3 regions of the Pseudobacillus sp. 179-B 2D1 NHS genome follow, and region 2 is predicted to be linked to each of the others. Evidence: riboswitches for the same ligand, from Rfam matches in the RefSeq annotation. Region 2 holds a riboswitch; each other region holds the start of a gene.
What was found. A riboswitch is a leader RNA that binds a small molecule or an ion and turns the genes downstream of it on or off. The one in region 2 is predicted to bind cyclic di-GMP.
Positions count from the first base shown of each region.

Region 1: another riboswitch for cyclic di-GMP. It lies ahead of ACH0BF_RS03540 (class I adenylate-forming enzyme family protein); the one in region 2 lies ahead of ACH0BF_RS01300 (methyl-accepting chemotaxis protein).
Region 3: another riboswitch for cyclic di-GMP. It lies ahead of ACH0BF_RS24005 (hypothetical protein); the one in region 2 lies ahead of ACH0BF_RS01300 (methyl-accepting chemotaxis protein).

Region 1 covers NZ_JBIQDP010000002.1:241,794-245,073, reverse strand. The annotation lists gene ACH0BF_RS03550 (S-layer homology domain-containing protein) at 1-99, opposite strand, end outside; gene ACH0BF_RS03545 (hypothetical protein) at 406-741, shown strand; cyclic di-GMP riboswitch class I at 1,036-1,123, shown strand; gene ACH0BF_RS03540 (class I adenylate-forming enzyme family protein) at 1,567-3,066, shown strand.
Region 2 covers NZ_JBIQDP010000001.1:231,100-234,379, reverse strand. The annotation lists gene ACH0BF_RS01310 (Rossmann-fold NAD(P)-binding domain-containing protein) at 236-619, opposite strand; gene ACH0BF_RS01305 (SDR family NAD(P)-dependent oxidoreductase) at 639-809, opposite strand; gene ACH0BF_RS01300 (methyl-accepting chemotaxis protein) at 958-1,758, opposite strand; cyclic di-GMP riboswitch class I at 1,778-1,864, opposite strand; gene ACH0BF_RS01295 (AraC family transcriptional regulator) at 2,097-2,969, opposite strand.
Region 3 covers NZ_JBIQDP010000043.1:18,620-21,899, forward strand. The annotation lists gene ACH0BF_RS23995 (amino acid permease) at 1-277, shown strand, start outside; gene ACH0BF_RS24000 (SRPBCC family protein) at 1,029-1,484, shown strand; cyclic di-GMP riboswitch class I at 1,546-1,630, shown strand; gene ACH0BF_RS24005 (hypothetical protein) at 1,688-1,990, shown strand; gene ACH0BF_RS24010 (hypothetical protein) at 2,140-2,310, shown strand; gene ACH0BF_RS24015 (hypothetical protein) at 2,576-3,184, shown strand.

The DNA.
Region 1 (3,280 bases), on a different contig from region 2:
TTTTTCTAATGCACCGCTGATGTCATCTGCGGCAGAGGGAGAGGGTATAATCGGGAGAACCAACAAAAGAGTGAGGAAAAACGCAGTTAGTTTTCTCATAATAGACTCCTTTCTTTCAAAAAACTTCCTATGATTTTTGTAATCTTCCATAATATGATAGTTTTTCATCTACCGATTAATCGTAACAGAAAATAAAGAACAAGATAAGGGGTCCATTCTACTATAGAAGGAAAAAGATTTAAGAAAATACAGCAATCTTTTTTTCTGTTACGGTAAAAAATAAAAGATGTTACTCATTTTTTATTTCCATGTAATTTCATAGAAAAGAAGATGAAAAGTTCAATTGCTACAATGAAAGGTAGCAATAAATAAGATACATACTATGACGGATAAAGGAGTCCACACATGGAGGAACATGTAAAGAAGTCTTTAGAAGAATGGAAACGCGAGATTGGCGAATTGTTAAAAGATATAGATAAGGAATACGAGGAAATCAAGCGGGAACTACAGGTGTATTCTTATAAATTCAGCATCACTAAACAAGTGATTCAGTCAACAATTAACGAAGACATTATTCGCAATATCCGTGAGCTTTATCATACCCCTTTTGAAAAGAGGTTTAATCAGCTAAAGGAAGAAATCAAGGATTTGGAAGAAAAGAAAAAAGTGTTTCAAATGTTCATCGATAAGATTGACAAAGTAAAGGGAAAAGAGAGTGTGCAGGAAACTGCTCACTCATAGGCTGAGAAGACGTACCGGAGTTTTTCATTCTTTCTACCATTCATCACTCGTTAATGAATGTTAATGAAAGAGCCTATGTATTTTGGGGGCTTATAAGCTAAGTGAGCGTCGATGATAAAAGAGCTTGCTACGAAGAAATATGAAGTAAGCAATAACTATAATTGGTCTTTTCGTCAAATATGAACAAGAAATGGTTAATTTATACATTGATGTTTACATTTACTTTTAGAACGATTATCATAACCATGAGAAGGCTCTGTGACTTAAGATTTGTCAGGAATAAGCTGTATTTACAAACGAGGATGGAAAGCTTGTCCAGAGATAAGGACGCAAAGCTAAGGGCCTGCGGTTATTTTTTAGCTATGGCCTCCTGGTTACAGAAAGAGGATTGGGCAAAAATCAGGGATGCTCTTTATGAGAGTACCCTGATACAAAAAGGCCTGCCAATCTTTGGCAGGCCTTTTTGTATGACTTTCACTAAATTGTAGGGGGAAGATGCGGAATATTAAGAGGGAATTTAATTTTTAATAGATAAGTTAACAAAAACTCTCTAAGAATAGAAGCGTTCATGCAACTATTTATCGAAGCATCAAAAAATATGTTTTTTTAAAAGGCGCCCTCTTTGTTAAGCTGCTCTGTTAAAGTTAATTATAGAAAGCTTGCTTAAAACTTATGTTACTAATAAAAATTCAACGTAAAACAAGAGTTGTCTAATGTGCTTGATGGTCTAAATTTAAAGGAAATTGAAAGCAGCGTTCATTCTTTTTGATACATGCTATACATGTTAGAAAAGATGGCACGTTTTCTTACGAAAGGAAGGTCCGTATGACGGATTTATATAATTGGATTTTTTGTGAAGAAGCAGATTTATCTAAAAGAGCTCTAATTACACAAACAGGGACGTACACGTTAGGAGACCTAAAGAAAAGTGTCAAAGAATATCATTCAATTTTGAAAGATATGGGTGATATCAAAGGGAAAAAAGTAGCGATCATTGTACCAGGGGTGGCTACTTTTTTAAGTATCTTACTCACGGTGAACAAGTTAGGCGGAACAGTTGTCCCGATAAGCCCACTCTTAAGAAAAGAAGATTTAACTCAAATCCTATCCTTTATTGATCCGCATATCGTCTTTACAGTCAAGGAACACAACGGTTTCTATTTAGAAAAAACTGTGCGGGCATGGGCAGGCTCTGTGGGTGAGGAGGTTGCGATCATTGAATCAGCCGATGGTCATGAATGGAAAACGGAGATCATTGCTGGGAAACCAAAACGAAGGGAAGCGGACCACTCGCCTTACATCATCGGGTGCACATCCGGCAGCACGGGAACACCAAAGGGAATAATAGTTGATAGAGCCTTTTTTGAGTTTGCCGAAAGGGCACTAACTAAGGGGGCTAGCCTCTCAAAAGAAGACAAGGTTTTCCTGGTGGTTCCAACATCGGTGTTGTATGGGCTTTGCTGGCTGCTGGCGGGGCTTCATTCTCAAATCACGATTGTTGCTACTGAATCATTTAGTTTTCCGGCAATTTTAAAACTAATGAAGTGGAATCCTGCGAATAAACTAGTGACCAGTCCTTCGTTATTCAAAGCTTTATGTATGTTTGACAAAGTTAGTGATATATCTGTGCTTAAATCGCTAACGGAAGTAAGCTTGGCTGGGGAAATGATTACGGCCGAATTTTTTGAAGGACTTGACCCCTTACATCATTGTAAAATCACTAGTATGTATGGTCTCTCGGAATTAGGAGCCCTTATGTACACAGAGTCTGATATTCGGGAGGGAGTAGAATGGTCGTTAACACCTGGAGTGGCGTATAATTTGGAGAATCTATCCAAAGAAGGCGTAGGTGAATTACATTTTAAAACACCTTGTAAATTTCTTGGCTATTATAAATGCCCGGAGCTAACAGAAGAACTGTATAAAGAAGGCTGGTTTAGTACAGGAGATTTGGCGAAAATCACGAGTGAGCAAAAAATTAAAGTCGTTGGTCGAAAAAAAGATATGATCAAGAAAGGCGGACAACAGGTTATCCGGGGCGAAATTGAACAAATGCTAACGAAGCATGAAGCAGTAGAAAAAGCAGCGGTTTTAGGAATGCCTCATGCCATCTTTGGCGAACAAGTCATTGCTTTTATTATCAAAAAGAAAGAAATTCCATTAAGCGAGATTTACAATTATTGTAGAGACCGTTTGGCCAGTTTCAAGGTTCCGGATAAGATTTTTATTTTGGAAGATATTCCTTTAGTTCAAGGAAAAGTGGATAAAGTGACCTTAAAGCAAGAGGCGCAAAAATTAATTGCGAATATTGAAGAAAAGAGTTAATTCTTTTACATGGTGAGACGGTTTATCTTAATAAAAGCATTCCTTTTAAAAAGCTCATACATAGCTGAAGAGGAAGGAAATCAGAATGAAGTACAGGTCTCTGAAAAATCATCTAACATTTGATTGCAAGACAACCATTTCGCTATTTCTAATAACTGAAAATATGCTAAACTAAAAAAAGTTCCACTATTCACGACACTTTTACCAAATGTAG
Region 2 (3,280 bases):
TTGTATTTTATTTTGTTGTGCATTTTTCTAAACATCGCCATATGCACCTTTACACTCATTAATCATTGCTTATATGTGTATTTTCAAGTAAGGTATCTTGTTTGCATGTTTTTATAAATTTTATATTTGAATTTTGCACAATATGTAATTAGTTAAAAATTTATAGTCTTAGCTGATTAGTATAAAAAACAGCTCAACGGTTTGTTAAGCTGTTCAGCGCATTTCTGAGGAATTTTTAATTGGATAAAGAAAGAATTTTTAACGCCCAAGCAATAAACCGCCATCGTTTAGTTCCATATACTGTCTTCTTTTTCTTTTTGATACTATGATATATTTGCAAAGCAGCCTCTTCTGGAGATGCTGCCCAAAACAGTTTATCAGGTTCGCCTTTAGCCATTTCCGTATCAATGAATCTGCATTTAACGTCCGTGGCAAACACGTTTTCCTGTTGCATTTTTAGTTTTTTTCGGATGTTCATCAAGTAGTTGGATACGAAAGTTTTTGAGGCATTGTATAAAGGAGCAACCGGATTAGCCATTAATGCTCCAACCGATGATAGGCCGAATAAATGACATGCATCCTTCGCTAGAAAATGATGACATGCCACGTTCACTGTCATTACAAAACCTGAAACATTCTCATCTATTGCCTCCTTTGACAATCGACTTATGTATTAGTTGTTCTTGGAGAGCAAGGAGCTTATCTTCCCTTCTAGCGGCTAACCCGACAATATATCCCTTATTCGATAAAATTTCCGCCAATTCTTCGCCTATGCCGGAACTTGCGCCTACAACTATCGCTTTTCTCAAGTCATCCTCTCCATAGTTCTATTCTTATCTTTTCCAGATTCTTTAGTATTAGAAATCTTTTAATAAACGCTAAACCAATTAGACGTTATTTGGTTTGTCTCTTTCTACTAACTATAATCTGTTCTTATGACGATCGACGAATTGTTTTTTATTTCATCATATTCTCGAATTCTTCAATATCCTTATTAAATTCGGATTGCGTTTCTATGATTATTTGCTGTAAATCATCGGTTATTTGGCTAATCCTTCTTACTTCGTTTGAAATGTTTTCTACATTCATATTCATATTTTTAACGGCATGATCAACCTGACCAGCCAATTTCCGCACTTCATCAGCGACCACCTTAAAACCTCGTCCATGTTCTCCCACCCGGGCAGCTTCAATAGCTGCATTTAAGGCTAGCATATTCTTTTGTGAGGAAATATTGCGTATAAGTTTAGATATCTCACTGATTAGATCTGTTTGCGTTTTTAATGATTCGATGGCCTGAATTTTTTCAGAAGAATTGGTGACAATTATATTGACTAATTCTACGGGCATATCTTTTAATTGAGAAATGATTCCCCTTGTATAATTTTCTCGTTCTGTAATATTAGTGGCGATTTTCAGAACAGCTTCCACTTCCCCGTCCGCATCTCGAACCGGAATATAGGTCGCTTCGAACCATAGTAAATTTTCCCGCTTGCTTACTCTCTGAATTTTCTCTTGGAATTTGACTCCTTTTCCAAGGTTCATCCACAAGTCTTCATACTGCCTGCTGTTTCTAAACGCTGGCCTGCAAAATTGCTCATGCTTCATATTTTTCATTTCACTGGCTGTATAGTCCAAAGTCTTTGCAAAGTTTTCATTCGCCCAAATCACTTCTCTGTTCAAGTTAAATTCTATCATTGCTAAGTTGGACTCCAATGCCGTTACAACAGCTGCTTCGTTTAATACTTGCGAAGTCATTTTTTACCCCTCTCATTGTAGGGGCAGCCCAGCCATCATAACCCATTTGGTTTTAGACCTGTCGGCTTTGCGTCCTAATCTTTCGACAAGTTTGCTTTTCACATTTTTAATAAGTAATAGTTATATTATAAATCTTTTTATTGGCAATGTTATAAAATTTTGCAGAAAATAAAAAATCACTATTAGGCTACTGCTATAAGATGAAAATAAAGTTATTTCATTTTATAACGTCAAACAAGCATACCCCCGTTCAGACTTCAGAACGGGGGTAATTCGATAGAAGATGCTTTACTGCGCTTGAAAGATAACTGATACGCTGACTTTCTAATTGATTATCATTACTTTTTTGAAACTGGTATCCATATTTCACTTTTGAAAGTGGGTGAAGTTACATCTTTATTTTCGTTCCACAGGATTTCTGGACCTTCTATTTGTTCATAATTTGAGGATGGGAACCATTCAGAATAAATGCGTCCCCATACATCTTGCAGCGTATCCGGAAATGGTCCGATGGCTTCAAATACAGCCCACGATAGAGCAGGAACTTCAAGCTGTGTTAGATGATCAGGACACGCTTTCGTTGTTGCCACGCCAATATAGTGATCAAGTTCCCCTTTTTCCTCCATCCTGCCTTCAGAAAAGTTGGTGGATGCACTAAGAAGTCCTATAGGTTCGACATTAGAAAGTTTTTTTAGAGTATTTATCGTTTCACTATCTAAGCTTCTCCACATAGAGGCAATGTCCGGATTAACTCCGTTGAAAATAATAGGAACTCTTTTCTTCATACCCACGATGCGAAATGCCTCTTTTTCTTCCATTCGATAGTTCATTTCATTTCCTCCTTTGATTGATAAATGGAAGGTCATTCGTGGATAAGCTTTAAGTGAATGGCCATTACTTCTAGCCTCTGAAGGTGTGATGCCATGCAAATTTTGAAAAGCCCGTGCAAAAGAATCGGGGGAATTGTATCCATATTTTACGGCAATGTCAATGACCTTTGCGCAGCTGTCTTTAAGCTCAAACGCGGCAAGAGTAAGCCGTCTGCGCCGGATGTACTCTGATAATGAAACACCTGAAAGAAAGGAAAACATCCTTTTAAAGTGATATTCGGAGCAGAAAGCCCGTCTTGCTACTTCTTTAAAATCAATCTCATTCGTAAGGTTTTCTTCAATATATTGTAATGCGCCATTCATATCTTTAAGCAAATCCATTGATATGACCTCCTTTATCAAAAGAATAGCAAGAATCAAATGCATCCATCCGACTTTTCGTGCACAATTATGTAGGGTTAATTTATAGATAATAAAACGTGTTATTCAACAAAATAGTCCAATTGAAGAATAACAGAAGAAGAATTTTCAAATAACTTTATCTTTAATGTAACATCTTTACTTATAATTAAACGACTTTATTGTAAGTCGACAACTGGATGTTTTATAGAAGATAGACTCATGCAACACTACAAAACTGATGCTACTAGAACTTTTGCACAATGAAAAGCGTTCGTAACCATTCCATGAAG
Region 3 (3,280 bases), on a different contig from region 2:
CAGAAGAGCGTATATCCGCCAGGGCGGCAAAGTGGAAGACTTAAAGTTTAAAATTCCTCTTTATCCGGTACTGCCGATCATTGCTTTGACTGCCAACTGTATCGTCATGATTAGCTTGGCATTTGATCCTGCGCAGCGCATGGCGCTTTATTGCGGCGGAGCCTTCTTTATTGGTTGTTACGTGGTTTATCACTTCAAAATGAAGAAAAAACAAATTTTCAATACAAATGAACAAGAGGTACAGCTAACACTAGATAAGAAAATGATTCTTAAGTAAAAAGAAAAGAGCTTTTTTAGTAGGCCAGCTTGTTTATTTAAATGAAAAAGCTGTTCTATAAGACGGAAATCCGGCTTATGGAACAGCTTTTTATTTTATTAACTAATGATCATTGAAGCAGGGGCTGGTGCTCCCAGAAAAGCAGTTAAAGAGAGGGCTCTTTCAACTGCTTTTTTGCCTCTATTTAGCAGCTTATTGTTGTAAAGTAGTTATTCTGTTTTCTTCCATCCTCTTTATTCGCAGATTCAAAATTAGTTTGCAAAATAAGTACATGGGGACAACGATCAGGTAAGTCTAACAATAAGCCAGGTTATCCTTTATATAAGGATGAAATGGAGAAACGTACCATATTTAATGATCAACGAAATTTATCAAGAATAGACAAAGGGGATAGATCAAGAATTACTTTGTGCAACTTTATTGAATGGTACAGGAATGTCTTTTCGAGAGTTTAATTCTATTGATTGGCGACATGCTGGCGTCTAAACTAAAAGAGATTGAAACTCATGTCGCTTTTGTTTGGGGATGAACGTTTGTTTATATTGCAGCATGTCAGTAGCTTAAAGACAGTATTCCATTTCGATTTAGTCTTTTATGACCGGGAAAAGTGGACAGCTGAGAATTGACTAATGTGGCTTTGGAGATACGAGGTTTCACATTGTTAGGCCATAGGGAGAAAACCTTTCTGCCATGACCATAGGCCACTGTCAAAAGGGGTAACCATAAGCCAGGCCTCAAAAGGAGAAGGAAAATGCCTGTTATTATACATGAACAATTTATTCAAGCACCGATTGAAGTATGTTTTGATCTGGCGAGGAATGTAAAGGTACATACACAAACGACACATCAGACAAACGAAAAAGCGGTTGGGGGCGTAACCGAAGGAATGTTGGAGGAAGGAGATATTGTTATTTGGGAAGCCGTTCACTTTGGTATTAAGCAAAGGCTGACATCCCAGGTGACATTTATGGAGAAGCCGAATAAATTCATAGATGAAATGGTACATGGAGCTTTTCACTCTTTTAAGCATATACATCAATTTGTTGAAAAAGCGGATGGCACATTAATGATAGATACGTTTCAATATAAGTCTCCACTTGGTATACTGGGCGTTATAGCTGATAAGTTATTTTTAGAAAAATACATGACTGCATTTATTATTTTACGTGCAAAGGAATTGAAAAAAATGGCTGAACGTGTTACCTAATATAAAGAGCAAGGGTTATGTTTTTCATCATCCCCTTGTTTATTGTATGATTAAATTGTTTCTGATGAAAAGGCAAACTTATTGAAAAATAAGGACGCAAAGCCACGGGTCTAAAGTTTACAGACAATGATAGCCGGGCTGCCAAATGAGAAAGACTTCCTCATTTGGGTGATTACGCAAATAAAAGGTAGGGACCGAAATTGATGGAAGAAAATGAAGAATTAAGAAAAAGCATTCAACGATTTTATGATTTACTAAAAAAACATCCGGATAACACCGATGCCGCTCACGATTTTGTCGCTTATTTGTGGTCTTTCTTAAAGATTCGATCTAAAGTGCCATTGCCGGCTGCTGAAATTATGACGCTGCTAAAAAATTATAAGCCGAATGTATTTGACGCATTAAAGAAGATGGCTGAAAAGAATTTGATGCTAAATATTTTAACGGAGTTGCCTGCAAATAATGAATCGGCAGAGGAAAGATTAGACGAATTTTTAAATGTTTAACTCATTTCTTATTTTTTCCCGATGGAGGATTAAACAGCTTGCTTGGTGGGTAAATAAGTTACAGAAGGTGGCTGCCTTCGAGGGTTAATTTGTACTCGATTAGACTGCTAGTAGAAATGAACAACATGGGTAAGATAGGAGGATTGTCAATGGATAAAAACGAAGTCATCAAAATGTTGCAAAATGCAAAGGATTTGTATGAGAACAAACAGATTGAAATAGCCTTAAAGAAGGACAACATTAATAAAGAGTCCTACATTAAAGGAGTGGTTGAAGGGCTTTCCATTGCCATTGCAACAATAGAGCAACAAGAAGGATAAATAGGCATATGCTTCCTCTCATATAAACAATAAAAGCTTTGCTCTTAGTGAGCAAGGCTTTTTCTCATGATAAAGTTAGTGGAAAAGGAATCGGTTCATATAAGAGTGGGGAGTAGTGGAATGCATGTGTTAAAAAAAGTAAATGATCTCTCTATTTAATGACTTCCAAAGGAATCATTGGTATTAATAAGAGTCGGTTGCAAAGTCCATAATATCATTGTGTTTCAAAAGCAGCACATAGTCGCCAGCCCAGGAGGTAGTACATTTGATTCTTACGCTATTAATCGTCGGCTTGGTTATTCTTGCTGTTATTCATTTTGTTTCTACAGAAAAAAAGGGACGAGCAGATAACAGGACGGATGACTTGGTGATGGAAAATGTGCCGAATTTAACAAAGGGGGACTTTATAATGGCTAAAAAAACATCTGAAGAGGTAACTGAACAAGTAGCTGAAAGAGTAGCGGAAAGAAAATTTGAAGAAGAGATTGGAGAAGAATTGGCGCCTTTAAGAAGCCAATTAGATTCTATGGCCACTGCCTTGAACCAACTCCAAAGTTCTCAACAACAATTAGGTTCTATCGACCAGCCTGCTACTATGCAAAACGAGCAAGCATCCCAATTGCTCCAACAGATGCAGCAATTTAGAAGACAAGCTCAAAGTCAGCAACAAGAGACGTTCCAGCAGCTTCAGCAAACAGTTCAACAAGCTGCACAAATGCTAGGGAGCGTGGGACAAACGTTGCAATCGTTTAGCATTCTAAACCAAATGACTCAACAAATTGATCAGTCTCAGCAACAATTGAAGCAATTGAGTTCTCAACAATACCAGCAAAATCAACAGAACCAACAGATGAATTCATCTCTTCAGCGCTGATTTTTAAAGTGCCCCATTTTTATGAAGGTAGGAATGGTCCCGCTGCTTTTAGCAAGCGGGACTGTTATTTTGTGAATAAAAACCTTTTGTCCATGA